Latilactobacillus sakei subsp. sakei DSM 20017 = JCM 1157: one gene and its partner. The protein of the gene in region 1 interacts with the protein of each later gene in a pairwise test. Links are inferred from orthologs where the notes say so. Each region holds a gene or a part of one and is shown on either strand. Other genes may lie near its edges.

Region 1 (16,518 bases):
TCCGTCGTAAAGCCACCATAAAAACTACGATCGGCACAGACTAGTACGTAAAAATAATAAGCTTTCTCAGTCATCTTCTGCCATGAATAACTTCGTGCGCATTTCTGGTGTATAATCGCTGTTTTCATCATAGATCGTAAGTTCCGGAAGCATTCGCAAGCCTCCTTTTCTACCATCTTTGACGGCTTCAATCAATACCATGCTGGCTTCTTTACCTGCCTTTGGGTAAACAAACCGGACACGCTTGGGTTCCATGCGTGCTGCCCGTAATTCATCACAGATTTCTAGGAAGCGTTCTGGACGGTGCACGAGATATCCTTTACCATTCATCTTCAACAAACCACTCATTGTTTGGACCACGGTTCTTAAATCCGTCGCAATTTCGTGGCGTGCTAAGGCTAGATGTTCATTAGGATTCTTTTGACTATTAGGCGCCACCTTAAAGTACGGCGGATTACAGGTCACAATATCGACGCTATCTTTTTTAATAACGGTCGTTACGTCTTTTAAATCCATATTTAAAACACGCAGCTGTTCCGTCAACGCGTTTAGTTCGATTGAACGTTGTGCCATATCTGCCAAGCGTGGTTGTAATTCAACCCCTACAATTTGACCGTTTGTTTTGGGGCTCATAAATAGGCCCACCGCCCCATTACCAGCGCATAAATCAACAATCAGGCCTCGCTTGGGCAATTGCGCAAAATCAGCTAATAAGACTGCATCCATTGAATAGGAAAAGACGGATGGGCTTTGAATAATTTGAATATCTAATCGGAATAACTGATCAATTCTTTCATCTGCTTTTAACATACTACTTTCAACCCCACTTGTATTTAGCCCATATTATAACAAAGACCAGCGTTATTTGGTATAATAGCTAGGTAGTTCGTTAAATCGCCTTAAAAAAGGTTTTTTGAAAGGAATTAAAATTATGTTTTTCTCATTTGCCCGCTTCATCGTGCGAATTCTTGCCTGGTTACTTAATGGCCGAATCAACGTTGAAAACAAATCAGCTTTACCAGAGGGCACCTACGTTTTAGTTGGCCCCCATCGGACTTGGTGGGATCCCATCTTCTTCGCACTTGCTGCAAGCCCTCGTAAGTTTACGTTTATGGCTAAAGAAGAATTATTCAAAAATCCAATCTTACGTTTTATCTTGAAACACGCCAACGCGTTTCCTGTTAATCGTCAAAATCCCGGCCCCTCAGCGATTAAAACACCGGTTAAAGCCCTACGTTCAAAGGACTTATCTTTAATCATGTTTCCCACTGGTAGCCGCTATTCAAGCGAATTAAAAGGTGGCGCAGTGGTCATTGCTAAAATGGCGCGGGTCCCATTAGTCCCCGCCGTTTATCAAGGCCCCTTGAAATTTTCAGACGTCTTAAAACGTAAAAAGATTACGATTCGTTTCGGCGAACCAATTCCAGTCGACCCTAAACTTAAATTAAACGACGAAAACCTGACAATGATTGGTGATCAAATGCAAGCCGCTTTTGATCAAATCGATCACGACATCAATCCTGATTTTAAATATGAGATTGACGATCACAAATAACACAAAAAAAGACGCGCGCCAACGATGAAGATTTATCGTTGACGTGCGTTTTTTTAATACTCTATTTTTCCCAATACTGATCCAAGAATTTTGCGACCTTATTGCGATAAGCTGTTGGTTGCTTGGCTAATGCTTCACCATGGCCTGCATCTGGCACAACCCATAATTGCTTAGGCGCATTAGCGGCTTTGTAATTTTCGTAAACCATCTTGGTTGGTACAAATTTATCTTTAGCGCCATGAATCAACATGATTGGTAATTTTGACTTAGCGAGACTCTTGGTTGCGTCTCCTTCGCTAAAGTTATACCCAGCACGGACCCGCGCCATCAAGTTAGTGGTATAAAATAGTGGGAACTTCGGCAAACCAAACAAATCGTTGAGTTGATAGGCCAACTCACCTGAGATACTGCTGTACCCACAGTCTTCAATCACTGCTTTAACCTGTTTAGGAAGCTTTTCGCCAGCAGTGTACATCACAGTGGCGCCGCCCATGCTAACCCCGAAGAGTGCAATTTGGCTATCTTGACCATTTTTGGCAATCACTTGTTTGATCCATTTAACGTAATCTAAGCGATCTGGCCAACCATAGCCAATATAATCCCCTTCCGATTCGCCGGAACCACGGTCATCAGGTGCCAATACGTTGTACCCCAAGTCATGATAGAGATGAATATAGCGCGCCATATCCTCTTTGTAGCCCATATAGCCGTGTGCCACAACGATTGTTTTAGTTGTTTTCTTAGCAGCTGGTACGTAAATCGCGTCTAGCTTAAGATCATCAGTCGCTGACTTTTGATACCACTTCACTTTATCGGCTTTTGCCAACCATTTCTGATTGTCGCGATAAAACTTGCTAGGCTTGCCATTATTCAAGAATGACTTTTGCCCTGGTACGAAAGCATATTGATACATATACAGCGTTGCGCCAAAGACACCAATCACAATTAAAATAACAACGCTTATTAAAGACCATTTAAGCCAGCGTTTCTTTTTCATCTTCTAAAAATCCTCCTGGTTATTCCAAAATGTACTAAACGTGCTTGTTGAAATTGCTTCTTCCGCTTAACCTAATCTAAACGTGTGCTATAAGTCATATCCTTGCGGTTAACGCCGAATGTCAAACGATGGCTTACAGTCATCATTCGCCACTCTCTGTTAATCCTCAGGATATAACCGACTTATAGCCCACTCTGTCCATTTTGTAATTGATACATTTCATAATAGCGGCCCTTTTGTGCAACCAAGCTATCGTGATTGCCCCGTTCGACAATTTGACCTTGATCCAAGACGAGAATTAATTCTGCGTCACGAATTGTTGATAACCGATGGGCAATCGCAATACTAGTCCGTCCCTGTCGCAAGCGAGCGAGACCGGTTTGAATTACTGATTCCGTTTCGGTATCAATGTTGGCAGTCGCTTCATCTAAGACCAGAATCTTCGGATTGGTCACTAATGTTCTGGCAAATGAGAGTAATTGTCGTTGGCCACTCGAAAATTGTGCGCCACCTTCAATCACTCGTGCATGGTATTGGCCTGGTAATTCCTTAATAAATTCATCCGCTTGAACAAATTCAGCAGCGGCTTGAATCTGTTCATCCGTAATTTCATCGTTAAACAAGCGAATATTAGAAGCAATATCCCCGTAAAACATGAACGCATCTTGTAAAACCAAGCCCATTTTACGCCGTAGTTCTGCTGTTTGAAAGCTGCGGATATCTTGACCGTCAATTAAAATTTCGCCTTCATAAAATTCATAAAAGCGCATCATGACGTTGATAATCGAACTTTTACCAGAACCGGTATGGCCCACTAGTGCAACCGTTTGGCCCGGTTCAACGACAAACGAAATATCATGGAGAATTTCATGCTTGCCATCATATGAAAACGACACGTGTTTGAACTCAACGCGGCCATCGGTAATTTGACTAGCAGCATCTGCATCTTGGGCTGGTGCAAATTCCGTTTGATCCAGAATTCTAAAAATACGACGCCCGGCAACCATCCCATCTTGTAATGAGGATAATGAATCCATCATATTGGTCATCGGATTGAAAAAGTTGCTAACGTACGTCGTAAAGGCATAAACCAATCCAGCCGCAACAAAACTATGCAACGCTGTAAGCCCGAATAAAGTTAAAACAACCACTAATGCCAGTGTATACAGCAAGTTAACGACCGGTGCTAACAATAAAGAATTAGTCCGAATCATTGCTTCTCTTGTTTTAAGATAATCTTCGTTAACCGATTCAAATTCGGCTGTGAGTCGTTTTTCTTGGCGGAACTGTTGAATAATTGTAATCCCTTCAATCGATTCGTTCAACTTAGTGTTCAATTGACTCAACTTTTCACGCATATGCCGATAAACCTTGGCACTATAACTGCTGTAATACCAAATAATGACTAATAAAATTGGTAAAAAACCAGCCGTTGCTAGTGCAATCTTCGGTGATAATAACCACATCGCAATGAACGCGGAGATAATTGAAAATGAACCCACTAATAATGATAGGAACACATTCCAATAATCAATTAACGTCATCGTATCATTGGTAACTCGCGAAACAATTGATCCAGCAGGTGTTTGATCAAAATAACGCATGCCCAAACGATGCAACTGACGAAAAAGATCACGGCGCACATCTTCCATCGCGCGTTCTGATCCCATTCCAAAGAGGAAAGATTGGGCAAACTGCGTGATAGCTTTCAAAATAACCCCTAAGGCATATAACCCAGCAACCCCTAGCAAAATTTGAGTTGTCGCTGTTTGTTTCGTTAAGTAACGATCCATAAAAACTTGTAATAAGCGCGGCAACAAAATGTTAATCGTTGCTAAGCCCGCTGCTGCGATGATTGCGCCGATAAATTGTTTCTTATAGCGCTTGGTATAACCAAAAAGTCGTTTCATAATTTGAAACTGTTCTTTAGTCGATATCTTTTGTGACCATTCAGATTGATACTTTTGTGCCATCCTATTGGCCCCCCATCGCTTGATTTAATTGTTGTTTAACCCACATTTCAGCATACCACCCTTGTTGGGCTAATAAGCTGTCGTGCGTGCCACGTTCGGCAATCGTTCCGTCATCCATAACAATAATCTCATCAGCGTGCATTACACTACTGAGTCGATTAGCGGTAATAATTGTCGTTTGATTTGCCCGTAGCGTCTTAAGATTCATTAAAATTGCTTCTTCAGTCTTCGCATCGACCGCGGACAATGAATCATCTAAAATTAAAATTTCAGGATCAGTCATTATTGCCCGGGAAATAGCAATTCGCTGTTTCTGTCCACCTGATAATGACACGCCACGTTCACCAACAACTGTGTCGTAACCTTGTGCAAACGTTAAAATATCTTCATGAACCGCACCAGAACTAGCCGCTGCTTCAACGGCCTCTTGTTCCTTTTCAAAATCCGCGAACCGAATATTATCGCGAACATCCGTTGAAAACAAAAAGTTGTCCTGTGGCACATAGCCAATACTATCGAGTAATGCATCTAATGTGTAATCCCGAATATCGTGCTGGTTAATCTTAATTTGGCCCTGATATTGATCATATTCTCGTAACAGCAACTTGATCAAAGTACTTTTACCAGAACCAACCTTCCCGACAATTCCCAGTGTCTTTCCTTGTGGCAGTTGGAAATGCACATTCGTTAAAGTTGGTGTTTGTTCTTCAGGATAGGAAAATTGTTGAATGGCATAGTCGATATCACCAGTTGCCAACGTTTGAATGGCATCTGGCTTTTCAATAATCGTGCTGGTTTCTTTTAATAATGATTCAACCCGATCATAACTGGCATTGCCACGTTCAAGCACATTGAATAAACGACCAATCGCAAACATTGGCCAAACTAAGGCTGCGATATAACTGATAAAAGCAATCAATTGGCCAATTGTAATACTGTGGTTCATGACCAACGTTCCACCATAAATAATTGTAACGAGGTACGTTAGCCCGATAATTAAACTAATCGCTGGATCAAATAAACCATCGATAAAGTTGACGCGCTTGTTAATCGCAATTGTCTTCGTCACAATTTGGTCGAAATCATCGATATCCGCTTCTTCTTGACCAAACGTTTTTAAAACTTTGATCCCAGAAACACTCTCTTGCGTCTTATCATTTAATTTCGAAAAGGCTGCTTGTGATTCTCTAAAAGCGGTATGCAAATGCGTCCCTAAGCGTCCTGAAGCCACTGCTAATAATGGCATTGGAATCAAGGCCATTAATGTTAGCCGCCAATCGACAAAAATAATCATCGCGATGATGGTCGTCCCACCCGTAATAATCGAATCCGCAAACGTTAAAATACCGGCGCCCGCCACTTGTTGAATCGCGGTTAAATCATTGGTCGCATGGGCCATCAAATCGCCAGTCCGGTGTTTCTGGAAGAAAGTTGTGTCCATCTTCATAAAATGCCAGAACAAACGACTCCGCAATGTCCGTTCTAACTTGGCTGCGCCACCCCAGATACGAGTCCGCCAACCATAGCGAAAGAGATATTGTAAAATCGCGGCTGCTAATAAGACCCCAATCCACATTAATAAGACCGATGCCTTCAACTTTCGGGCAGCCATTAAATCAATTAACGTCCCAATCACTTTTGGTGGCACGATTTGCACAATTGCAACTAGGACTAAAAAAATAACCCCTAATATATAGCGGCGATATTCTTGTTTAAAATACCAGCCTAACTTCTTAAATATACCCATAAAATATCTCCGTCTTCAAAATTAGATAATCCTCATTATAGCAATCTTAGTTCAGTGGGACAATTATTTCTCTTCCAATAAAAAGAGGGTTCCATACAAAAATAAGTTTTTGTACGAAACGCCTCTTTAATTAAGTCATGTTTATTTTTTGCTACGTTTTTGTTGTGCTTTCATTGAGCTCATCATCTGGTTTAATTTCTTTTCAGATGGTTTTTGCCCCATTTGCATCATCATAGCTTTCAACATATCTTCATTAACTGGTGGATTTTCTTCGAAATATTTCTTCATGTAAGCACGTGCGCCGAAAAAGCCAGCAACTGCACCTAATAATGCCCCAATGACAAAAATTAATACGCCTATTCCAATATTCATATCTTATGCACCCCTTCCTCATTCAGTTCACTTAAATATTCTACACATTATTGCACTAAAAAGAAAGCGGAATTCCTAGATTAATCGTCACGTAAACCCTTTTCACGTTGGATGTCCTTCACTTTTTCAGGTGTGACTTCCTTACCTTCTTTATCATAAACTTGTAGCATCTCAACTTGTGAACGGAAACTAGAACGGAAATCCTTCAAATAAGCGTCCCGTAGTTCTTGACGTTCCGCTGTTTCTTCGGGTGTTAACCCTTCTGCCTTTGCTTTATGTGCTAATTCATTGATACGATCGAGTCGTTTTTGATCCATTGCCATCATCGGCCTCCAAATTTAAACTTTTATCCTATTTTGGACTAAAATGCTCAAAATGTCAAAAAATACGAACACTTGTTTGAAATCCGCCTATAAATATGCTACTATATGCTTAATAGAACGAATGAGGTGCGCTTATGACTAAAACTGAATCCAAACAATTAGAGGTCTTACGTTTTATTCACGAACGTGTTCAAGACAAAGGTTACCCACCAACGGTCCGCGAGATTTGCGAAGCCGTTAATTTATCGTCCACTTCTACTGTCCATGGCCATTTAGCCCGACTTGAGAAGAAGGGCTTATTACAAAAGGATCCCACTAAGCCACGGGCGATCGAGTTAACGCCCGCTGGCCTAACGGCAATTGGGGCGACACCCCAGAAAATCCCAGTATTAGGGGTGGTTACTGCCGGTGTGCCTATCTTAGCAGTTGAAGAAGCAACTGATTACTTCCCGCTTCCACCTAGTTTGCAAACCGAACAAGATTTGTTCATGCTAACAATTCGTGGTGAAAGTATGATTAACGCCGGTATCTTAGATGGCGACGAAGTTATCATTCGCAAGCAATCAACCGCCGATAATGGCGATATTGTCATTGCGATGACTGCCGAAGATGAAGCAACCTGCAAACGGTTCTTCAAAGAAGCAGATCACTATCGTCTCCAACCAGAAAACGATACGTTTGAACCAATCATTTTAAATGAAGTCAGCATTCTAGGGAAGGTCGTTGGCCTTTACCGGGATCGCATGTAATAAAAAAAGAAGTTCGCTTAGGCGAACTTCTTTTTTTATCTGTTTCTCTTTAACGTGCTTTCATCAACTACTTTCTGCACTTTGCTATATCAGTCAAATGTTCAAAAGCAACCTGTTGATGGCGCACTTCTTTATTAGTATTCCATTAATTTGAAAATATCATAGTCCTTAATCTTTTCACGGCCGTTTAAGTCCTTCAATTCGATGAAGAAGGCTGTCCCAACAACGATACCACCTAGTTCTTCAACCATTTTGATTGTTGCGGCAATTGTGCCACCGGTTGCTAATAAGTCATCTGTTACTAAGACTTTTTGGCCTGGTTTAACCGCGTCTTTATGCATATATAATGTTGATTTACCATATTCTAAACCATAGCTAGCTGAAACTGTTTCGCGTGGCAACTTACCCTTCTTACGAGCAGGTGCAAAACCGACACCTAATTTGTAAGCAACCGGGCAGCCAACAATAAAGCCCCGGGCTTCAGGGCCAACGATCATTTCAACGCCTTTGTTCTTAGCGTATTCAACAATTTTATCCGTTGCTGCTGCGTATGCTTCACCATCGGACATCAAAGGTGAGATATCACGAAAAGTAACGCCAGCCTCCGGAAAATCCGGAACACTTGCGACATAATCTTTAAAGTTGATTGACATATATAATTCGCTCCTTAACTCTTTTAGCGATTTGCTACTGCTGGGAGAGTTGCTAGCCAGTCTTTCACCTCGGTAAAGGTTGAATAAACAAGCTGTTTTTCCATTTCAATTTTAGCTAATCGTTTTTGATAACTTGGTGCACTTTCCAGTGCATGCTTTTCAGGTTGTAACTCGGCCGTAATCAGACCACGTTCTATTCTAACAAATCCGAGGTCAAAAAACACCTGCAACATGAAAATCATTAACGGTAATTGTAATTTTAAATACGCTGCTAATTCTGCTAACCGCGCTTTTTCAATATTTGGATGTTTCCGCAAGTAAACTAAGAAAGTCGCAAACTGTTGTTTTGTCGGCATTCCTTCTAAATAAGCAGAGTGTTTAGCATAAAAAATCAAGCTTAATTTAGCGGCCTGTTGTTGTTGATAAAATTGTTCAAAAGCAGTTAAATCAGCTGGTTCATCAACTACAATTAGCTCTTGGCTAGTAGCAACTTGTTCATCGGTCGCTAACAGCGCCTGACTCCCTGCCGGTAAATAAGACTGCAGTTGCTCGCGCATTTTATCATTAAAAAAGACGTAGTCGCCTGTTGATTGGAATAATTGCTTCGTCAGACGATTGCTGCGTTGATCAAGTACGACTTGCCCACTTGTAGCAAGGTCTTTTACCATTAATTGCAACGTTGTCTGGCCACGCCAAGTATTCTCACTCAAACTCCCGACTAATTTCACATCTTCAGCGGCAGTTAAATCGGGCATCAAAGCCCCTTTATTGAAAGCTAAAACTGCTAATTGTTGTTGTTGATCGACCGCCATCATCTTCAAATGCTTCTGATCAGCACCGATTTGTTTGACATCGGCTAACTGGGGCGCGCTAAGTTCAATCAACGGTTCTGGATTATCACTGCCAAAAGGTGCCAGTTGTTGCAATGCTTGATATAAATCAGGCGTAATATCAGCTAGCGTCAGCGCCAAATCAACTGGTAATGGTTGGCGTCCTGTTAAATCTAACTGATTAACTTGCGCATACTCGTTCATTGCAGTTTGAATCAACGCTAATTGATCAACCTTAGCGGTCAAGCCAACTGCCATGTGATGGCCACCAAAATGAACCAATAATTCACGGTGTGCATCTAACGCTTTAAATAAATGGAAAGCTGTCACACTACGGCCAGAGCCTTTAGCTAAGCCAGTTTCCGGGTCAATCGTCAAGACTAAGGTTGGTTTACCGGTCTGTTCAACAACATGACTAGCCACAATCCCTAGAACCCCTTCATGCCAACCTTCGTGGGCAATAACTAAGGTGGCACTCGCTTGATTTTCCGGTGTTTCAGCAATTGTCATTGCCGTTGCCGTAATTTCTTGCACTAGCCCTTGGCGTTTTTTATTTTGTTGTTCAATAAATTGGGCCTGTTCAACCGCTTCTTCGTCATCAAGCGTCGTTAACAATTGCACACCAAGGGTCGCATCACCTAAACGACCAATTGCGTTTAAACGGGGACCAATCCCAAACCCAATGTTAGTGGCATCTAGTGTCGCTTGTTCTAAGCCAGCTGATTGACACAATGCGACCAAACCTGGTCGATCGGTATTTTGTAATTGTTGTAAGCCTAAACTAACCAACGTCCGGTTTTCATCGACTAAGGGGACGATATCACAAACCGTCCCGATTGCGGCTAAATCTAATTTATCGTAAGGAATCTCTTCTAATAAAGCAGTCGCCACTTTAAACGCCACACCGACCCCACAGAGTTCGCCAAAAGGATATTGCCCTTCTGGATGTCTGGGATGCACAATCGCCACTGCGTTGGGTAATTCTGATGGTAATTCATGGTGATCGGTCACGACCACGTCAACACCGTGTTCTTGCGCGTAAGCGATTGGTTCTAAGCCACTCACCCCGTTATCGACGGTCACAATTAATTGGGTGCCATTTTCAATCAAGCGTTTATAAGCTTCTAAATTAGGACCGTAGCCATCCTTAAAACGATTAGGCACATAGACTTCAACATCGGCACCTAAGTCGTCTAAAGTTTCCTTCATCAAAGTGGTACTTGTGATCCCGTCCGCGTCATAATCGCCATAAATCGTAATTTTTTCGCCGTTCACAATCGCTTCTTGAATTCGATCAATCGCCTTTTGCATATCATGCAAAGCGTATGGATCGTGAAGTTGACCGACATTGGGATTCATAAAATCATTGATCTGCTCTGCATCCCGCAAGCCACGTTGCCACAAAAGTTGGGCCGCAGCCTTAGGTAGCGGATTGTCTTTTGTAATTGTTTGTAATTCATCCTCAGTTGGTACTGGTTTTAATTGCCATTCATATTGTGCTTCCAAATTAATCCCTCACTACTTCCCAGTCATTAACTAAACCGTTATAGCAAAATTTAGCACTTTTCGCCCAACTTCGCCTTTTGTTTAATCCGATAGATGCTATACTATTAAGAGTACACCTGTATTCTCAACTTAGGGGGAAATTCCATGTCAATTCTAGTTTTAGGGGGCGCCGGTTACATCGGTTCCCACACCGTTGATCAATTAATCCAACGCGGCTATGACGTCGCTGTTGTCGATAGCTTGGTAACGGGTCATCAAGGCGCCATCAATCAAAAAGCCCGTTTTTATCAAGGTGATATCCGCGATAAAGACTTCATGCGGACCGTTTTCCAACAAGAAGACGTGACTGGTGTCATTCATTTTGCCGCCTTTTCAATCGTGCCTGAATCAATGCAAGCACCACTTAAATACTTCGATAACAATACTTACGGGATGACCGCCTTATTAGAAGTGATGAATGAATTCGATGTTAAACGCATCGTCTTTTCTTCAACTGCCGCTACTTATGGCGAACCTAAATCAATTCCCATCAAGGAATCAGATCCACAATTACCAACCAACCCTTATGGCGAAAGTAAATTAATGATGGAAACCATGATGAAATGGGCTGACAAAGCTTACGGCATCAAGTTTGTCGCATTACGTTACTTCAACGTAGTTGGCGCTAAGCCAGACGGTTCAATCGGTGAAGATCACCATCCTGAAACTCATCTCTTACCAATCGTCTTACAAGTTGCGGCTGGCAAACGTGATCAATTATCAATCTTCGGTGATGATTACGATACACCAGATGGGACGAACGTCCGTGATTACGTGCACGTTTTAGATTTAGCAGACGCCCACATCTTGGCCTTTGAATATCTTGCTGATGGTCATGACAGCAACGCCTTTAACTTGGGTTCATCAACTGGTTTTTCAAACATGGAAATCGTTGAAGCTGCTCGTAAAGTAACTGGCAAAGCGATTCCACTTGAAATGGCCCCTCGTCGTGCCGGCGATCCAAGTACCTTGATTGCTGCTAGTGACAAAGCTCGCGAAACACTCGGCTGGGCACCCAAATATGATAATATGGAAGCAATTATTGAAACCGCATGGAATTGGCATTTAAACCATCCTAACGGTTACGCTGATCGCTAAACTAAATTAAAGCAGTTCAAACCCTAATGACGGATTTGAACTGCTTTATTTGTTATAATAAAAATGGAACTTAAGGAGGTTCATCATGTCTTTATTCATCACAATTTTAACGAGTTTAATCGCCATCGAACATCTCGGCATTATGGGACTCGAAATGTTCGCTAACGATCAAACAAAAGCCAAGGCCTTCGATATGCCCCTGGATTTCGTTCGGTTGCCCAACACCAAAGTCGCCCTTGCTAATCAGGGAATTTATAATGGGATGCTTGGTGTCTTAATCATCGCCGTCAATTGTTTATTGACCGGTGCCGCTTTAAAAACCGTCTTAGCATTATTAATGTTATACATCTTCATCGTTGCCCTTTATGGCACTTTTACCGCAACGAAAAAGATTTTCTTCTTGCAAGGCTTACCAGCGCTGATCACATTGTTAATAATTTTAATCTTTTAAAAAAGGAGTTTTCATAATGACTAATCAAATTTTAATTACCACTACCGAAACAATTCCGGGCAAACAATACGAAGTGCTCGGTGAAGTTTTCGGCCTCACAACCCAATCTAAGAATGTTTTCAAAAATATCGGTGCCTCACTTAAAAACGTGGTTGGTGGCGAAATTAGAGCCTATACCGAAATGATGACCGAATCGCGCGATGTCGCAATCGACCGCTTGCGCCAAAATGCCATTGAGATGGGGGCTGATGCTGTTGTGATGATGCGCTTTGACTCTGGTTCAATTGGAACGGACATGCAATCAGTCGCTGCCTACGGGACAGCCGTTAAATATATCGACTAATTAAAAAGCCTCGTAATTGATTTAACAACCAATTACGAGACTTTTTTTAGTTATGCTGCTGGTACTTCAGGCTGCGTATTATTTAATGTCCAAGTGATATCACTAGAGAAATTTTCACCAGATTCAATTTGAAGATCTGGATTGGCAGCCATCAATAAGTTACCCGTTACTTGCCAAGCGTTTGATAACTTGGTAGATGCAATCGTTGTTTCACTATTATTATCAACCAATCCTAAATTAGCTCCTCCTGGTAGGCCACTCATATTAACCGTCGTTGTATTCAATCGATGACCAGCTTTAGATGCCATTTTAGTCATCTTTGCCGTTAGTTTCCAACCCGGATTAACTCTAGTATCGGTAATTTTTAACGTGTCACTAACTTCATATGGCTGATTCTGAGTGTTTGTTCCCTTATAAACATCTTTCGCTAAAACATTGCCAAATCTAAAGTTAGGCACTTGATCCAATGTTAACTTACCTAATGAGGGCTCAACTTGTAGTTCGGCCTTATTAGAGACAACGACGACCTTTTCTGCTTTCTTACTTGATTCTTCTTCAGAATCAACACTCGTCGTTAGTGTTAGCTGTGCTTGATACCGCTTACCGCTAGCAGTCGCAGCTGCGGCCTGTTTCATAAACTGGCTATCTTTAGCAAACGTTAACGGTTGTGCCGTATTTAAGTTAGCCAGATTATTAATATCACCGCTACTATTTGTCACGCCACTATTTGCTGGCAACTCAATCGTTTTACCAGTACTATCCATAAAACGCCATGCATAATGCCAAGCACTCGTTGCGCCGGTTGCTTTAACTAAATCACTCAAGCCGTCCACAGACCAACTACCACCGGCATCCATTGCCCGATTATAGGCTGGCAGACCACCAACATAAACATCCTTATTAGCCGCTACATTACCAGCTGCAATCTTAAAGTTAGCGGGAATTCCCGGTACATTAGGATCACGATTGACTTGATTGACGTAATAAGAATCTGGTACATATTGTTTGTCGCTACCCACTTCACCATTACCGGCCATTAAAGATGTTTTTCGACCATTACTTGGTGTAAATTTCAAGAGATCTTTAGCGTTGGCTGCTTGCCAAGTAATATCATCGGTCGAATCGACTGGATCAATAATCGCTCTAGCACCATAATCAACATCCGAATAGATGACTTTAGGTGTACCGTCAGCATTATCCGTATCGGCATTAATCGATTTAGCCGGTTTCGGTTCTGGCGTAATCCCCACTTTCGCTAAATCAGAATAGAAAGTCTTATTAAGGGGCCAGATACCATCTGAAAAACTAAATTGATAATAGTATGTCCCGACACCTAAGTTGCCCGACTTATTTAAAGCATAGTCATTAATATCTAAAAAGCCCAAAGAGCCCATGATCAAAGACAAACCGGTCTTTGCTTTAGGTTGCTTTTTATCTTCAACCCAGTTGTTCTGACTAGCATCCCAGTGCCAACGCCGAACAGTAATGTCTTTTCCTAACCCATTACCTAAGTTCGTTAGGATACTCATCCCTGAGAATTTAGCCTTATCAATATCTTGCAGCGCAAAATAATCTTCTTCTTGCGGCTGACGGCTAAACCCTCTTCTAAAAATTGTTAATAAAAAGCTCCATCCATCTTTTGAAGGTTTATCTGCATTACTAGGTGTGCCAACTGGTTCAGCACTGCGACTAGTTGGTGCTTGCTCACTCGTAGCTGGCTTTTTTGTATTGACATCGATTGATTCTGTTGATGTTTCTTCTTCAGTTTCACTCACACTGGTTGCTGACTCTGATTCAGCCGCCCAAGCGTAATCCGGCACATTAATCAAACTACCGCTGAGCATCATTGCCGCCAAACTCACGTAAATTAGGCGCTTAATTTGCATCGTAGTCCGCCTCCTTCGTATTAGATTGTTGGCGATGCCAGCCAAGTACCAATAGAATCATCGCACTACCGATTAAACTTAATAGTGTACTTTTTATAGCACCCGTTTGTGGTAAACGACCAGTGGCATTTTGGGAACCACTCGCTGTGTAATGAATTTCTTGACCATTTTCCGGTATTGTTGGCTGTGCAACACCACCATCCTGACCATGATTCCCGGGTGGCGTTGGTCTTTTTTGATCAATATGCACCGCAAAACTAGCGGTACTTTGTCCACTATCAATCCGATTAGCTCGTACTGGTTGCGCTACCGTTACCAATAAGAGTATCAGTAACAACAATCCCATCATTAAGCCTTCTTTACGTCCTGATAAACTACTCGTCATGTTCCCCTACACCCCTTTTTCGACCAATTAAATAGGCGACTAATGCTATCACTAATAATAATAAAATCCCTAGAGAACCCCATAACCACCGATTTATCCCTGGTTTTTCTGGATCAATTAGCGTTTTGTTAACTTGTTCCCGTGTCGCACCATCAACCGTAAAATGTTGTTTTAAATTAAAGGTTTTCTTACCCGATACCATTTTGACATGATAGGTATAGTGACCTTTGGGCAAAATTTTATTATTCGTCTCAATTGCATAGTTAAATGTTGAACGCGGTGCCATTGATAATTTTTCCGCGTTCTTCTGATATATTTTTTTAGTTTGATTCTTTTTGGTAATCCAAGCATGCATCTTAATTTGACCAAACATTGTCGGTTCATGATTAGCGATTTGACCAACAACTTGCGGCACCCCACTGGATGAATCCATCTTAGTCTTCGTTAAGGTTAATCGAGGTGTGATTTTCTGATCAAAATCCTGTGTCACAACGATTGGAACAGTCATCGCAAAACTATTTTTAATGCCGAACCCCTTCTTTTGTGGTTCGTTATTCGACGTTCGTTTCACATAAACACTACCAAGAATCGTTCCTTTAAAACCATTTTGGGGTATTTTAACGTTAAAAGTCACTTTTTTTGAAGCACCTGGCGCTAATGTTAAACTTTGTTTGCGGGCCTCTTTTGAGACCAAATCAGGTAACAATGGCGCTTTTGTTTTGACCATTTTTTGATGCGTCGGTGTATAGTCAATACTGCCGCTATTTGACGTTGAGGCGGCTACAAGCTGTGCATTGAAATCATTTGTTTTCTTCGTATTTAAATTTTGCACGTTGACGGTAATTGGATATGTTTGCCCCTTTTCGGCTTTAATTGCGAAATAACCCAAACTAGCATCCGTTTGTCCTAACCCATATTCAGGTGTTACGGTAAATTCAGCACCTTCAGCATGCACCGCTTGCGCAAAACTACCAATCCCCACCAATAAACACATTAAACCTAACATTGTGATTAATACTTTCTTTTTAAACAACTTCGTAGCCTCCTATAAAAATAAGGGGTGGACAAATCACTTTGCCTGCCCCTTATCCAACACATCATTCACTTGATTGACGATGACGATCACTAGCGCCAATGACTCATTATTTCTAGATTAAGCTTCTGGTGCAACTGGGGCTGTTGATGATAAGTTCCAGTTAATTGTTGTTGAGAAAGCTTCATCTTTTGCTAAATCAGCAGCTGGGTTAGCTGCCATTGTCAATTTACTATCGGCAGCTGCCATATTGAATGTATCAACACCATGGGCACCATTACCTTTAACAACTTCAACAGCACTTGCATCATCTTTAATAGCAGTTGCTAAATCTTCACCTAATGAACCAGTAGAAGCTAAGTTCAACGTTGAACCATTTAATTGGTTATCTTTATCGGCAAATTGACCCATATTAGCTGTTAATGTCCAGTCTGATGCACCTAAACGTGTATCAGATACTTCTAAAGTACCGTCTGCTTGTGCTTTTTTACCATTAAACCCAGCATAAATATCACTAGCTTCAATTGTACCGAAGTTAAAACTTGGTACTGATTTTAAAACCAAAGTACCGTTTTCAG
Region 2 (16,460 bases), 500 kb from region 1 along the record:
CTAAAAAGTTTCTTTAGTAACTTTTTTGAATAGGGCTAGTCGTTACAGGAGGAAAAGCATATGGAATATTCATTAGATGCGGAACAAGAAAACAATGGCGCAGTTATTAAAGTAATTGGTGTCGGCGGTGCTGGTGGCAATGCCGTTAACCGAATGATCGATGAAGGCGTTAAAGGCGTTCATTTTATCGCGGCTAATACTGACGTACAAGCGCTTGAAGATTCAAAAGCAGAAACAAAAATCCAATTAGGACCTAAATTGACACGCGGTTTAGGTGCAGGTTCAACACCTGATATTGGTCAAAAAGCTGCCGAAGAAAGTGAAGAAGTTTTAGCAGAAGCCTTAAAAGGCGCTGATTTAATCTTCGTTACTGGTGGTATGGGTGGCGGTACTGGTACCGGTGCAGCCCCAGTTGTTGCTAAAGTCGCTAAAGACTTAGGCGCATTGACTGTTGGTGTTGTGACACGTCCATTTACATTCGAAGGCCCTAAACGTGGTAAAAACGCTGCTTCAGGGATTGCTGAATTAAAACAACATGTTGATACATTAGTCATTATTGCTAATAACCGTTTACTTGAAATTGTTGATAAGAAGACACCAATGTTGGAAGCTTTCCACGAAGCTGATAATGTTTTACGTCAAGGGGTTCAAGGGATTTCAGACTTAATCACATCACCTGGTTATGTCAACTTGGATTTTGCTGATGTTAAAACAGTAATGGCAAACCAAGGTTCTGCCTTGATGGGGATTGGTTCAGCTACTGGCGAAAACCGGACAGCAGAAGCAACGAAGAAGGCTATTTCATCACCATTATTGGAAGTTTCAATCGATGGCGCAGAACAAGTCCTCTTAAACATCACTGGTGGCCCAGACTTGTCATTATTTGAAGCACAAGATGCTGCTGGTATCGTTCAACAAGCTGCAACAAGTGAAGTCAACTTAATCTTCGGGACATCAATCAATGAAAATCTTGGAGACGAAGTTGTCGTAACTGTGATTGCAACTGGGATCGATAACGATGGTAAAACACCAAAACGTCCAGAAGCTGCTCAAACAACAAGTCAACCTGTACAACCTAGTACACCTAAACAAACAACTAATGACGATCCTTTCGGCAATTGGGACATGCGTCGTGAACCTAATCCACGCGAACAAGCGAAAGCTACTGAAAAATTTGATGAAGTTGAAAAGAAAGACTTCGACATCTTCAAACGAACAGCACAAGTAGACAGTGACGCTGTGGATACAAAACAAGATAACAATGATGTACCCCCATTTTTTAAACGACGTCGTAAATAATTAGGAGGATGACTGATGGCTGGTAAATTTAGTTTCAGTAATTTTTTCGGCATGACAGAAGATGAAGATTATTCGACTGATCTGCAAGGAACCAAGACAACTGATGAAGTCAGTCCAACATCACGTCCGGATAATATTATTTCAATGACCGCCGCAGGCAATGCTAAGATGAATAAAATCGTACTTTGCGAACCACGTATTTACTCTGACGCTAAAAAAGTTGGTAAGCATTTACTCGAAAATAAAGCCGTTATTGTTAATTTTACGAGAATTGAGGGTGCACAAGCGTCACGCATAATTGATTTTCTGACCGGGACAGTTTTCGCAATTAATGGTGAAATTCAACGGGTCGGTGAACAAATCTTTTTATGCACGCCACCAAACTATGAAATTGACGGTAATCTATCCGATATTATCGATCAAAATGATTTTGATTCTGAGGTGAACTAAGTGCAATTTGTAATCTATTTATTAATGTTCCTAATGCAAGCCACAAGGATTTATGTGGGCATCATCTTTATTTATTGTCTATTAACTTGGATTCCAGGTGCGATGGATTCTAAATTAGGTCAGCTACTTGCGAGATTGGTTGAACCCTTCTTAGGGGTTTTTGACCGGATCATACCAGCAATTGGTGGTATTGGTTTTTCCGCCATCATTGCTGGCTTTGTCTTGTATTTAGTCGAACGTGGCTTAGGGACGATTATTCAAATCTTAGCCATGAGGTATTACTAAGATGGCTGATAACGAAGCTGTTTATCAGCACTTTAGAAAAAGTGAAGCGCCATTTGTTGCACAAGTTCTTGATTGGATTGAACAAGCAACAACTGAATACCGTGCAATATTAACGGATTTTTTAGATCCTAGACAGGCTTACATTCTACAAACCTTAATTGGTGAAAAGGGTGAGCTTAAATACCATTTCAGTGGGGGCTACAATGCTGCTGAACGACAACGTGCGTTGATTGCACCAACTTATTTTGAACCTGAGGAAGCCGATTTTGAAATCCAACTCTTTGAAATTCGTTATCCAATTAAATTTGCACAGCTTTCGCATGGTAAGATTTTAGGAACATTGGTCAACGCTGGTATTGATCGAAACGTGTTTGGTGATATCATGACGGATGGTCAACGGTGGCAATTTTTTGTCACAACTAAGATGGCTGACTATGTGGTGAATCAGATTACGAAGATTGGTAAAGTTACTGTTCACCTTGAAGAACAAGCCTATACTGAGTTGATTATCCCCAGGGATGCTTGGCAGTTTGAACAGCTATTAGTCAGTTCATTCCGACTAGATACGATTATCGCGGCAGTTTATAATATGTCACGGCAACGTGCTAAAGAGCTTGTTCAAGGTAATAAAGTGAAATTGAATTGGCAAGCCTTTGATAAGCCTGATTTTGAATTAGACTTATTAGACATTATTTCTGTCCGTGGCTATGGGCGTATTCAGCTCAAATCAATTGATGGTCAAACGCGTAAAGAAAAATACCGTGTGACACTTGGTATTCTAAGAAAATAATAGAAATGTTGAAAATGACGGAGGGATTTCAGAATGGTTTTAACACCTTTAGATATTCATAACAAAGAGTTCGGCAATAAGATGCGGGGATATAATCCTGATCAAGTTAATGACTTTTTAGACCAAGTGATTAAGGATTACGAATCAGTTTTAAATGAAAATGATGCTTTAAAAGCAGAACTAAAATCAAGTGATGAAAAGGTCACTTACTTTAACGAATTAAAAGATGCCTTGAACCAATCAATTATTGTGGCCCAAGAAGCAGCCGATAAAGTTAAAGAAAATGCTAAAAGAGAAGCTGAAATTATTCAAACTGAAACAGAAAAGAATTCTAAATCAATGTTGAATGATGCGACTGAAAAAGCCAACCACATTATTGAAGATGCAACTGAACGTGCTAAACAAATCGCCATCGAAACAGACGATTTGAAGAAACAAACACGCGTTTTCCGTCAAAGATTACAAGTGATGCTCGAATCACAATTGGAAGTTGTTAAGAGCCCCGAATGGACAGACCTATTATCTAAAGATGATTTAGCTGGTCATGAAGCATTATCTGCAGAAATTGACCTCACAGACCTTGACAGCAAGAAGCATAATCTAGTAGACTCAGAGACAGTAGTTAAACCATGGGATGATATTACGACTGATGACTTTTCTGATCAAACAACCCATACGATTGTTTTCCCTGATGATAAGTTACCAGAAGTAGCTGATGAAGAAGCACCTGAAGAACCAGTCATTAAGGCCGATACTTTAGATGATGAAATTCAATCAGAAGAAACTCATAATGGCTATGGCTATAATCCAATCGAAGAAGACGATAGCGAACCATTAACAGACAATAACAAGAATTAACAAATTAAATAACATTTAAGCGAGCCAACGACTGGTGGAAGGTTGGTAATGCTCTATTTAGTGTGTATCACCTTGTTGTTTTTCAGATGAATCAAGTAGTTTGGAACGGCCAATGCCCGTTAACGCATCTTAAGGAGGGTCTTTGACTCTCAAAATTAGGTGGTACCACGAAGATTTCGTCCTATACGGGGCGGGGTCTTTTTTTGTTTTAAAAAATTGAGGAGTGATTTAATGCGTATCAAAGAAACATTAAACTTGGGTAAGACAGCTTTCCCAATGCGAGCAGGTTTGCCTAATCGTGAAATCGATTGGCAAAAAGGTTGGGCCGATAACAACCTTTATCAACAACGGCAAAAATTAAATGAAGGTAAACCATCATTCGTACTTCATGATGGGCCTCCATTTGCTAACGGTAATATCCACATGGGTCACGCCTTAAATAAAACAAGTAAAGATATCATCGTTCGTTACAAATCAATGAACGGTTTCCGCGCACCTTTTGTCCCTGGTTGGGATACACATGGTTTGCCAATCGAACAAGCCTTGGCTAAAAAGGGTATTAAACGGAAGGAAATGAGCCTTGTTGACTACCGTAAACTTTGTTACGACTATGCCATGGAACAAGTCAACACGCAACGCCAAGATTTCAAACGCCTTGGTATTTCTGCTGATTGGGATAATCCATACATCACTTTAACAGCTGATTTCGAAGCTGAAGAAATTCGTGTCTTCGGTGAAATGGCTAAAAAAGGCTATATCTATAAAGGTAAGAAGCCCGTTTACTGGTCACCTTCATCAGAATCAACATTAGCTGAAGCTGAAATTGAATACAAAGACATCAAGTCACCATCAATGTACGTTGCGTTTAACGTTGTTGATGGTAAAGATTTATTAGATGCTGACACAAAATTCATCATCTGGACAACAACACCATGGACAATTCCTGCTAACTTAGGGATTGCTGTTAACCCAGCTTTTGATTATGTTCAAGTATTAGCTGACGGTCAAAAATACGTTGTTGCTGCAGAACGTTTGAACAAGATGACTGATCTTCTTGGTTGGGAATCAGTTGAAATCTTGAAGACTTTCAAGGGTGCTGACATGGAATTAATGACAGCCCGCCACCCATTATATGACCGTGAATCATTGGTGATCTTAGGGAACCACGTGACATTAGAAACTGGGACTGGTTTAGTGCATACGGCACCAGGTCACGGTGAAGATGATTACAACGCTGGGACAAAATATAAGTTACCAGTGCTTTCAGTCGTTGACAGCAAAGGGATTATGACTGAAGATGCCCCTGGCTTTGAAGGTGTTTATTACGACAAAGCAAACCCAATGGTGATAGAAGCGCTTGAAAAGAACGGCTCATTATTGAAACTCGACTTCTTCACGCATAGTTACCCACATGACTGGCGGACAAAGAAACCAGTTATCTTCCGAGCAACAGCACAATGGTTTGCTTCAATCGATGCGTTCAGAGATCAAATCTTGGCACAAATCGAAAAAGTTGAATTCATGCCAGAATGGGGTAAGACGCGTCTTTACAACATGATTCGTGATCGTGGCGATTGGGTTATCTCTCGTCAACGGGCATGGGGTGTGCCATTACCAATCTTCTACGCTGAAGACGGTACAGAAATCATCACACCAGAAACAATCGAACGTGTGGCACAACTCTTTGCAGAACACGGTTCAAACGTTTGGTTTGAATGGGATGCTAAAGACTTATTACCAGCTGGCTTTACACATCCTGGTAGCCCAAATGGTGAATTTACAAAAGAAAAAGATATCATGGATGTTTGGTTTGATTCAGGTTCATCACATCAAGCTGTTTTAGCTGCTCGTGATGAATTAACTTATCCAGCAGACTTAATCTTAGAAGGTTCAGATCAATATCGTGGTTGGTTTAACTCAAGTTTAATCACGAGCGTTGCGGTTGGCGAAGTGAGCCCTTATAAGGCTGTTATCTCACAAGGCTTCGTCTTAGACGGTAATGGTCGTAAGATGAGTAAATCACTTGGGAATACAATCCTACCTGAAAAGATCATTAAACAAATGGGTGCAGATATTGTCCGCCTCTGGGTAGCCTCAGTCGATGCTAGTTCAGATGTGAAAGTGACAATGGAAAACTTCCAACAAGTCAGTGAAGCTTACCGGAAGATCCGGAACACAATGCGCTTTATGATCGCTAACACAACCGACTTTGATCCTGCCAAAGACACAGTTGATTACGCAGAATTAGGCTCAGTTGATAAGTTCATGTTGGTTCGCTTAAACGCAATCATTGAAAGTTGTAAAGCTGCTTACGATGCTTACGATTTTGCCACAGTTTATAAGACAATCAATATGTTCTTAACGAACGAATTATCAGCCTTCTACTTAGACTTTGCTAAAGATGTTGTTTATATTGATGGCCAAAATGATGCGCCTCGTCGTAACATGCAAACTGTTTTCTATGCAGTAGCAGTTGCCTTGACGAAGTTATTAACACCAATCTTGCCACATACAGCTGAAGAAATCTGGAGCTACTTACATGAACCAGAAGAATTCGTTCAATTAGCTGAAATGCCAGAAGTGGCACATTTTGCCGGTGAAGAAGACTTAGTCGCTACATGGAATGCTTTCATGGGTATTCGTGACGATGTCTTAAAAGCCCTTGAAACGGCCCGGATGGACAAGGTCATCGGTAAGTCATTAGAAGCTGCCGTAACACTTTATCCAAACGAAGCCAATGCTGCTTTATTAGCTTCATTAGATGCTGACGTTAAACAATTATTGATTGTCTCACAATTAACAATTGCTGACCAAGCTGTAGAAGCCCCAGCAGAAGCCACACAATTTGACGGCGTTGCTGTTAGTGTTGCTCATGCCGAAGGTGACGTTTGTGATCGTTGTCGGATGATTAAGACCGATGTCGGTTCAGACGACAAGTTCCCAATGCTTTGTGCGCGTTGTGCTGCGATTGTCACAGCCAACTACCCAGAAGCAGTTGCTGAAGGTTTAGAAAAATAAACATGATGCTTAAAAAAGCTCAGATATACCGCGTTATTGCGGCAATCTGAGCTTTTTTTGTTCGAAAAATTTGATAACGATTACATTAATCTTAGTCTTTGTTAATGTTTAAACATGACTTATCATTTTTTTGATAAACTAGAAGAGGAAAAATTAAGAAGGGGTGGGTAAATGAGGAAAGGACAAGTTATGAAGCAACATATGGCATTAATTTTAATGCAATTATTATCAAAGAAACGGCAACGAAAATTAACCGTCGCTGAGTTTTTAGAACAGGCAGAGGTCTCACGAACGACCTTTTATTATCATTTTCCAAATGGGATGTGTGGTCTGTTTAGATGGACATTAGAGCAAGAGGTACTAGCGCTGGTGAGGCAGGCGATTTGCGCCGGCCACTGGGAAGAGGGCTGTCACGAGATGGTCCAATTCATTATGCGTTATCCTGAATTTTGTTTAAATCTCTATCGTTTCTCGGATGAAATGCTGCGTTGTGCTTTCTTTGAATCCTTCACAACGACTGTCTTTAAACAAGTACTTGAAAAATATCGACCACACTATACTGATTCGGAGTTGAAAGACTTTGAGATCTTTTACAGTGGGGCACTCATTAACCAAATTGATCGTTGGTTTGAAGGTAATTTAAAAGAATCTGGCGAGGCCGTTGATGTGCGCGTCTGTTTTAATTTACGTCAAATCGAACGGCTGATGAAATAACAACTGTACAAATGAAGCGTTTTGTTCGGGATTAGAACAAGACGGCGTGTTTGTCAGTGGTGATGAAATCATGATTTGGTAAACTAAGAGTGTACCAAAATAAAGGGAAACGCAACAACCATCATGGAAAGCTCGACCAATTGGTCGGGCTTTTTATGATAGTTACGTTGCAATATGATTGAACGAAAAATTGATTTATAGTCGTTTGATTGACTGTTATTAGACTGACTCTTTTACCCGTGTAACGGCCTCTGTTAAGCATTTTTGAATGCTATAATAAAAAAATCTTGAGTATTGTGATAACAATGGAGGAGTAAATTATGAAAGCCTATCAGACAATTTTATTATCGAGTATGGTTTTAAGTACACTAAACACGGGGACCGTATTAGCCGATACAGCTAATCAAAAAACAACTACGGATCAAACAGAACGGACCAAGGCCGTCAGAACTTACAGATAAAAGGATGATTAGCGAATGAGACAATTGATATTAGTCAGTCATGGTGATTTGGCCAAAAGTTATTTAACGAGTTTAGATATGATTGCCGGCGGGCATGATAATGTAACGGCCATCACCTTCGATTGTGAAATTAGTAAGACGTTATTAGGTGATCAAATTGAAGTTGCGCTTAAACCAGATGCACAAGAAGTGATAATCGTTGTTGATTTACCAGGCGGGATGCCATGTAATGTCGTACTAGAACGCTATTTAACAGATGAGCGCATCACAATTTTAGCCAGTTTGAACTTACCAATGATTTTAGAGCTTTATTTAAATCTTGGTCAGGCAGATTATCAAATGTCACAAGTGATTAAAACGGCTATTTGTAATACCTATGATGTGAAACAACAACTCAGTAACCAGACTGAAGACGATGAATAAAACTAAAAAGAGCAAGCCAAACATCTGGAAAAGATGAGGGGCTTGCTCTTTTTTGATATGTCAATACAAAGTAAAACTTTAATCTGTTCTCATTAGCTTATAGTTCATTCCCCTTTCAATATGCGTTATACTATTAGTCAGTAACTAATCTGAGCAATTAATTAAGAGGAATTTAAATGAGTAAAAAACTAGTCATTACCGAAAAACCGAGCGTTGCTAAAGAGCTCGCCAAGGTTCTAGGTACTAATCAGAAAACTAAAACCTATTTTGAAGGCGATCAATACGTAATTACATGGGCGTTTGGTCATCTTTTATCATTACAATTACCGGAAGATATTAAAAAAGAGTGGCAACAATGGCGTTTGGAAGATTTACCAATCATTCCTAAGCACATTGGGCTTAAACCACTTCCTAAAACGGGCGGGCAATTAAAGGCTATCAGCCATTTGGCACATCGTCAGGATATTTCAGGGGCAGTCATTGCGACTGATTCTGGTCGTGAAGGGGAAGCTGTTGCCCGTTATATTTTGGAATGGATTAAATTTGATAAGCCAGTCGAACGACTCTGGATTTCATCACAAACGACTAAGGCGATTAAAGAAGGCTTTGCCAATCTGAAACCAGCTAAGCAGTTTGATAATTTGTACGCTTCAGCGCTTGCGCGGGGCCATGCGGATTGGTTGATCGGCTTGAACGTCACGCGGGCCTTAACGACGAAATATGAAGATAATTTGTCAGCGGGTCGGGTTCAAACACCAACATTGGCTTTTGTGAACGAAACAGCGCAACAAATCAGTCGTTTTAAACCTGAAAAATATTACACAATTCAATTGAAAGTTGGCCAAGAACAAGCCACGCTCCAAATGGCTAAACCACAGGGCTTAAAAGACCGTGCGCAAGCCGAAACGCTAGTCGCTAAATTGAAGCAGGCACAAGGTAAAGTGGTTAGTGTCAAGACGAGCCAAAAATCACAAGCTGCACCACTGCCTTATGATTTGACGGAATTACAACAAGTTGCCAATGCGATGTACGGCTTGTCGGCTAAAAAGACGTTGTCATTGATTCAATCATTATATGAAATTCATAAAGTTGTTAGTTATCCGCGGACGGATTCTAAATATCTTTCAACAGATATTGAAGGCACATTGAAGGAACGTTTATCGGCCTTAGTGAAGTTTGATCCGCGCGCCAAACAATACTTAGGGCAGGGCGCTAAAGTGAAACAACCGGCTGTTTTCAACGATCGAAAGGTCACTGATCACTACGCCTTAATTCCAACCGAAGAACCAGTCAGAGCTGAAAAATTATCTACCGATGAATTGCGGATGTACCGTTTAATTGTCGAACGCTTTATGGGCTTGTTTGCGGATCAATATGTCACAGCCGTTACAAAAGCGACTGTTCAGTTTGGTGATCACACCTTTACCTTCAAACAAACTAAAGTCGTTCAACAAGGTTGGCACGCGGATTCAAAAGAAACACCAACTACAAGTGTTGATTGGCAAGAAGGCGCAGTGGTGCCTGCTGACTTTTCAATTAAGGAACAATTAACATCAGCGCCGAAACCCTTAACTGAAGGGACCTTATTAGGTAAGATGGAACACTATGGCTTGGGCACACCAGCAACGCGGGCCGAAATTATCGAAAAATTGGTGCGTAGTGAACTCTTAGAACGCCGTGGCCATTCCTTAGCAGTGACACCTAAGGGGCAACAACTGTTGAAATTGGTTAATAAAACATTGGTCTCACCAGAATTGACCGGTAAATGGGAGAATTCATTAGAGGCGATTGCGCGTGGTCAAGAAAATCAAAAAGCGTTCATCACTGAAATCGAAGCGGCCACTAAGACCTTGGTTTCTGAGATTAAAAAGAGTGAAACTGAATATCACGATTTCGCGATTACCAACAAGAAATGTCCAGAATGTGACCATCCGTTGAAGGAGCGTAATACGCGTGACGGCAAGGTTTACGTCTGCACAAACTGTCATTATCGGCGTCGTAAAGATCCCAAAGTTTCCAACCATCGGTGCCCACAATGTCATAAGAAAATGGTCATCATTGAAGGACAAGCCGGTGCTTATTTCCGTTGCTTGAATGATGGAACGACAGAAAAAATGCTCGATAAAAAAGATTGTAAGAAGAAAATTTCAAAACATGAAGAACGCCGCCTAATTCAAAAAGTAAACCAAGAAGAAGAGCCAGCTGAAAGTCCACTAGCAGCAGCATTGCGCAAGGCAATGGAGAAATAACGGATTCAAAAAAAGTATGCGGTTAATATTTGAATATAAACATAACTCGTATATAAATTAGTATTATTTCAATTTATAAAAAGAAGCAGTCCCCGTTAGAAAACCTAACCGTGGCTGCTTCTTTTTTAGAATCGATTTTTGATATTATTGACGGTATTTTCTGTCCCTTTTACAATCGGATGATTATCTTTTACTTGAATGTTGGCATCTAAGTGAGAACGACCGGTTGCGTAGTCAAAGGCGACGCCGGGTTCGATGTTCCAGACATAATCGTTGAAATTAAGGGTGCCATCTGTCGAGATGGCTTGGACCCAGTAACCGCGGGGCATTAATTCATTACCACGAAAGACGGTTGTCACTTTATAGATTACTTTTTTATTAGCGGCCAGTGCGTTACGGACCTTTTCTTCGAAAATCTGCATTGTCTTTTGATTACTATATTCGGTTTGAGTCGCCAGGTTTAACGGATTATCTAAACTACCTGGCTGCCCCGATTGAAAGTGACCATTTTGATCAAAATTAAAACTAATGGTGTAAGCAATCAGGTGGCCACGGTTTTGAGGTGTGATGCGGCGACCGTTGACGACCAGTGGTTGATTATGCCAACCAGTCGGATTCCAAACTTGGCGTGAGCGCCCTTCAGATTTCCCTAGGTTGCGGGAAGACAGATAGGCTGTTGCCGAAGTGGTTCGATTGAGTTGATCTAATTGGCCGTAATCGATTTTTTCGCTGGTCCAATCTGCACTAGTCAACTGGCTTTTGTCGTTGTTGATGGCAAGATAAGCGGCGCTGCCATTTTCAAAGTCGCGGTTAGCAATTGCCTGATAATCGGGACTGACTTGCGCCTGTTGTATGGTGGATTGTGTAATGGCGGGGATTTTCTGGGTGATATCTTGCAGGATATTATTGCGACCACCCAAATAACCAATCGCAAGGATGGCGACGGTTAATAATAGCCGACGCATTTTTTTCGTTTTCAAAATAGTGACTCCTAACATTATCTGATTTTACTATTATACCGTGGAATGGGAATAAGATATGGTAAAAAAGGGCTGGGACAAAATTTACTTTTGTCCCAGCCCCATACTCATTATTTTGAACTATTACGCAATGTTAGTGACGTCCCAATCGTAATGACTTGTGGAATGACTTGTTCCGCGTCGAGTTGCTTAATTAATAATTCAGCTGCTGATTGGCCCATTCGTTCGGTGTAGACCTTGACCGAGCTGAGTGTTGGGAACGTGTATTGGCAGATTGACGTGTCATTAAAGCTAATCAAACTGAGTTGCTCAGGCACTTTGATGGCTGCTTCGTGAAGGGCGCGCAGTGCGCCAACCGCCATGGCGTCGTTAGCGATGAAGAGTGCTTCTGGTAAGTTATCGGCCTGTTCATGAAGTAACTGTGTAATGAGCTGGTAACCAGATTCCGGTGTGAAATCGCCGGTAAGTAGCCATTCGGGATGGAAGTTGTTTTGCTTTTTAAGATAATGTTTGAAGTGGGTTGAGCGGGGGTCGGTGCCCAATTTAACATTGTCGGACGTGCCTTCTTGGCCTGTTAACATCCCGATTTTCGTTAAACCACTCGCCATAAAATGATCGACAACTGCTTTGACCGGTGTTTTGAAATCGGTCATGACACAACTAATCTCGTAGTCTAAGGTATTCATATCAATAAAGACGAGATTGCGGTTTAATTTCTTTAAACGGGTAATCTGACCCAAGCTGTATTTACCGATGACAATGACACCCGCGGCATCAAAAAGGGTATCGAAAGGATCGTTTTGAAAAAAACGAGTGACTTCAAAACCGAGTTCTTGCAGCTTCTTTTCAACGCCCAGGCGAATTGATAGGTAGTAGAGGTCTTCCAATTCTTCTGTAGCGGTATACCATTCGACAATGGCGATGCGGCCCCGATGGTTATTATTTTTTTAGTATTTTTAGTGTAGCTAAGGCTTTCAGCAGCTTCAAAAATGCGTTGGCGGGTTTCATCACTCACAGAAAGGGACTGATCGTAATTTAAAACCCGGGAGACAGTTGCGTTTGAAACTTTAGCTAATTGTGCGATATCTTTAATAGTTGCCAAGGTGCACCTCTCAATTCAGTGTTTACTACTATCTAGTTTAGCATACTACCCGAAAATAATGCGCGCGTTAAAAAAATAGTTTGATTTTTTAGTAAATGTTTAGTAAAATGAAAGCGATTAATAAAGGAGGAATTTACTATGAACATGACAGAATTGAATACCGCATTTAAAGCAGCCTACAACAAGGAACCTGAAGCAAGTTACTTTGCCCCTGGTCGGATCAACTTAATTGGTGAACATACAGATTATAACGGCGGACACGTTTTCCCAACAGCAATCACATTAGGGACATACGCAGTCGTTGCTAAACGTGAAGACCAAACAATCAATCTTTTATCAGGCAACTTCGAAGATGCCGGTGTCATTTCATTTGACCTTAGCGATTTATCATATCAAAAAGCACACAACTGGGCCAACTATCCTAAAGGCATGATTGTTTACTTACAAGAACAAGGTTATACAATCGATCATGGTTTGGATATTTATTTAAAAGGTAATATTCCCAATGGTGCTGGTTTATCATCGTCAGCTTCAATCGAATTATTAATGGGTGTTATTTTAGAAGACCAATTCAACTTAGATATCGACCGTGTGGACCTTGTTAAAACAGGGATGATGGTTGAAAATAAATTTATCGGTGTTAACTCAGGTATCATGGATCAATTCGCAGTTGGGATGAGCAAGGCTAACCACGCTATTTTACTTGATACCAACACCTTGGATTATGATTTGGTCCCAATCGACTTACAAGACAACGTGATCATCATCATGAACACTAACAAACGTCGTGAATTAGCTGATTCTAAATATAACGAACGTCGTAGTGAATGTGAAAAAGCATTAGCGATTTTACAAACTAAGAATGATATCAACTCATTAGGTGATTTAGATAACGAAACATTTGATCTACAAACATACATGTTACAAGACGAAAACCTATTAAAACGTGCTCGCCATGCTGTATCTGAAAACCAACGGACAATGAAGGCTAGAGAAGCCCTCAAGAACAATGACCTTGAACGCTTCGGTAAGTTAGTGAACGCATCACACGTGTCATTACAATTTGATTATGAAGTAACAGGGATTGAATTAGATACATTAGTTCAATCAGCTTGGCAACAACCTGGCGTCTTAGGTGCTCGGATGACTGGTGCTGGCTTTGGCGGTTGTGCCATCGCGATTGTTGCAAAAGACCAAGTTGAAAACTTTGAAGAAAATGTTGCTAAAGCTTATACAGATAAAATTGGTTATGCCCCAAGCTTCTATGTCGCAGAAATCGCTGACGGTGCTAAGAAGTTAGGTTAATCATTAAATTAGGAGGGGTTTCAATATGTCAATTCTAGTATTAGGCGGTGCCGGTTATATCGGTTCCCATACAGTTGATCAATTAATTGAACGCGGTTATGACGTCGCAGTTGTCGATAATTTAGTTACGGGACATAAGGCAGCGATTAACGCCAATGCCCGTTTTTATAAGGGTGACGTACGCGATAAAGAATTTATGCGCAACGTTTTCCAACAAGAAGACGTTAGTGGTGTCATTCACTTTGCTGCCTTTTCAATCGTGCCAGAATCAATGCAATCGCCATTAAAATATTTTGACAACAATACTTATGGGATGACGGCGTTACTTGAAGTGATGAACGAATTCGGCGTTAAACGGATCGTCTTTTCATCAACGGCGGCGACTTATGGGGAACCTAAGGCAATTCCAATTAAGGAATCCGACCCACAAGTGCCAACTAATCCTTACGGTGAAAGTAAGTTGATGATGGAAACAATGATGAAGTGGGCCGATAAAGCTTATGGCATCAAGTTTGTCGCCTTACGCTATTTCAACGTGGTCGGTGCCAAATCAGATGGTTCAATTGGTGAAGATCATCATCCAGAAACGCACTTGTTACCAATCGTGTTGCAAGTCGCTGCTGGTAAACGTGATCAATTATCAATCTTTGGTGACGACTACGATACGCCAGATGGCACAAACGTCCGCGATTACGTGCACGTTTTAGATTTAGCGGACGCGCACATCTTGGCCTTTGAATATCTCAAAGACGGCCATGATAGCAACGCCTTTAACTTGGGCTCATCAACTGGCTTTTCAAATATGGAAATTGTCGAAGCTGCTCGTAAAGTGACTGGCAAGGCAATTCCTGTGACGATGGCCCCTCGTCGTGCCGGTGATCCAAGTACATTGATTGCCGCAAGTGACAAAGCACGTGAAACGCTTGGCTGGGCCCCTAAATATGACAATATGGAAGCAATTATTGAAACCGCATGGAATTGGCACTTAAACCATCCTAATGGTTATGCAGATCGGTAGAGGAAAGAATATGCAAGCAAGAGAATTGATTCAAAAGTTTATTACAAAAGTCAGCACTTTTCCAGAAACAACTTATACGGCTGAAGATGAACAATATTTATTTAACGTTGTCCTCGACTTAGTTGGCGAAGGTGATGAGACACCAGTTGTTGCACAAGAGACGACAACTTTGATTGACTTGAAAGAAGCATTGGTCCAATTGGCAGTTGACCATCAGCGTATTCAAGATTTAGCGGCTGAACGCGATATTTTGGGCGCTAAGTTGATGGATTTGGTGACACCATTGCCAAGTGCCGTTAACAAACGTTTTTGGACGTTATACGAAAAGGACCCAGAAAAGGCGCTAGCTTATTTCTACGAATTAAGCCAAGCCAACGATTATATCAAGGTTGCTGCAATCGCGAAGAATATCGCTTATGATGTACCCACTAAATATGGCGATTTAGAAATTACGATTAACCTCTCAAAACCTGAAAAAGATCCTAAACAAATTGCGTTAGCTAAAACGATGAAACAAACGGGTTATCCTAAATGCCAACTTTGTTTAGAAAATGAAGGGTATGCGGGTCGGTTGGATTTCCCAGCGCGGCGTAATCATCGCATTGTGCGCTTTGATTTAGAACAACAAACATGGGGCTTCCAGTATTCGCCATATGCTTATTTCAATGAACATTCAATCTTCTTGGATGGCAAACACGAACCAATGGTGATTGATCAAACCACGTTTAAAAACCTACTACAAATTGTTAAGCAGTTCCCTGGCTACTTTGCCGGGAGTAATGCTGATTTGCCTATCGTAGGGGGCTCAATTTTAACGCATGAACATTATCAAGGCGGCCGGCATGATTTTCCAATGGCCAAAGCACCAATCAGCACACCACTTCAATTTGCGGGTTATGATGATATTCAAGCCGGAATTGTTGAATGGCCAATGTCGGTTATTCGCTTGACGGGTAGTGATGCTAAGCGCATTGAAACACTTGCTGCTGACATTCTGACTAAGTGGCAACACTACAGTGATCCAGAAGTCCAAGTCTTAGCGCAAGAAGCAGACGGGACACTGCATCACACCATCACACCGATTGCGAGAATGCGTGGGGATCAATATGAAATTGATTTGGTCTTACGTGACAATCAAACATCGCCAGAACATCCAGATGGTATTTATCATCCACACGCAGATGTTCAACATATTAAAAAAGAAAATATTGGTTTAATCGAAGTCATGGGCTTAGCGATTCTACCACCACGTTTGAAGTCTGAAATGGCAGAAGTTGAAAAATACCTCTGTGATCAACCAAATGAAATGGCCGCTTATCACAAAACATGGGCTGACCAAATCAAGGCTGATCATTTAGCAATCACACCAGCCAATGTTACAACATTGGTTCAAAATGAAGTCGGTAAAGTCTTCATGCGTGTTTTAGAAGATGCGGGTGTCTTCAAGCGCGATACAAAAGGACAAGCAGCATTTATCAAATTTACAGAGCGTGTCAACAATGCCTAAA

What was found.
Region 2: the proteins of recJ (region 1) and LEUCM_RS08350 interact in binary tests that used the Escherichia coli proteins (3 or more experiments, as listed by UniProt). The link is inferred for Latilactobacillus sakei subsp. sakei DSM 20017 = JCM 1157 from one-to-one orthologs.

What each region holds. Positions count from the first base shown.
Region 1 is NZ_AP017929.1:1,167,576-1,184,093, reverse strand. Bases 8,050-11,033 are described here. They hold recJ (single-stranded-DNA-specific exonuclease RecJ), read right to left. Parts: upstream 10,706-11,033; coding sequence 8,393-10,705; downstream 8,050-8,392. Other genes in these bases: galE (UDP-glucose 4-epimerase GalE), read left to right, coding at 10,850-11,033; LEUCM_RS05910 (adenine phosphoribosyltransferase), read right to left, coding at 8,050-8,369. In the rest of the region: LEUCM_RS05955 (GIY-YIG nuclease family protein), read right to left, coding at 1-74; LEUCM_RS05950 (tRNA1(Val) (adenine(37)-N6)-methyltransferase), read right to left, coding at 67-810; LEUCM_RS05945 (lysophospholipid acyltransferase family protein), read left to right, coding at 932-1,555; LEUCM_RS05940 (alpha/beta hydrolase), read right to left, coding at 1,617-2,552; LEUCM_RS05935 (ABC transporter ATP-binding protein), read right to left, coding at 2,735-4,525; LEUCM_RS05930 (ABC transporter ATP-binding protein), read right to left, coding at 4,527-6,272; LEUCM_RS05925 (YneF family protein), read right to left, coding at 6,414-6,644; LEUCM_RS05920 (DUF896 domain-containing protein), read right to left, coding at 6,725-6,967; transcriptional repressor LexA, read left to right, coding at 7,102-7,716; more of LEUCM_RS05910, read right to left, coding at 7,851-8,049; more of galE, read left to right, coding at 11,034-11,842; LEUCM_RS05895 (DUF1304 domain-containing protein), read left to right, coding at 11,928-12,293; LEUCM_RS05890 (heavy metal-binding domain-containing protein), read left to right, coding at 12,310-12,636; LEUCM_RS05885 (WxL domain-containing protein), read right to left, coding at 12,687-14,522; LEUCM_RS05880 (LPXTG cell wall anchor domain-containing protein), read right to left, coding at 14,512-14,907; LEUCM_RS05875 (WxLIP family cell surface protein), read right to left, coding at 14,897-15,940; LEUCM_RS05870 (WxL domain-containing protein), read right to left, coding at 16,061-16,518. UniProt on the Escherichia coli protein: Single-stranded-DNA-specific exonuclease.
Region 2 is NZ_AP017929.1:1,664,677-1,681,136, reverse strand. Bases 8,085-11,010 are described here. They hold LEUCM_RS08350 (DNA topoisomerase III), read left to right. Parts: upstream 8,085-8,474; coding sequence 8,475-10,547; downstream 10,548-11,010. Other genes in these bases: LEUCM_RS08345 (DNA/RNA non-specific endonuclease), read right to left, coding at 10,673-11,010; LEUCM_RS08355 (PTS sugar transporter subunit IIA), read left to right, coding at 8,085-8,298. Outside these bases: cell division protein FtsA, read left to right, coding at 1-33; cell division protein FtsZ, read left to right, coding at 61-1,299; LEUCM_RS08385 (cell division protein SepF), read left to right, coding at 1,315-1,749; LEUCM_RS08380 (YggT family protein), read left to right, coding at 1,750-2,034; LEUCM_RS08375 (YlmH family RNA-binding protein), read left to right, coding at 2,036-2,824; LEUCM_RS08370 (DivIVA domain-containing protein), read left to right, coding at 2,858-3,682; ileS (isoleucine--tRNA ligase), read left to right, coding at 3,914-6,700; LEUCM_RS08360 (TetR/AcrR family transcriptional regulator), read left to right, coding at 6,872-7,414; LEUCM_RS09870 (hypothetical protein), read left to right, coding at 7,735-7,875; more of LEUCM_RS08355, read left to right, coding at 7,891-8,084; more of LEUCM_RS08345, read right to left, coding at 11,011-11,527; LEUCM_RS08335 (galactokinase), read left to right, coding at 12,768-13,934; UDP-glucose 4-epimerase GalE, read left to right, coding at 13,960-14,952; galT (UDP-glucose--hexose-1-phosphate uridylyltransferase), read left to right, coding at 14,963-16,459.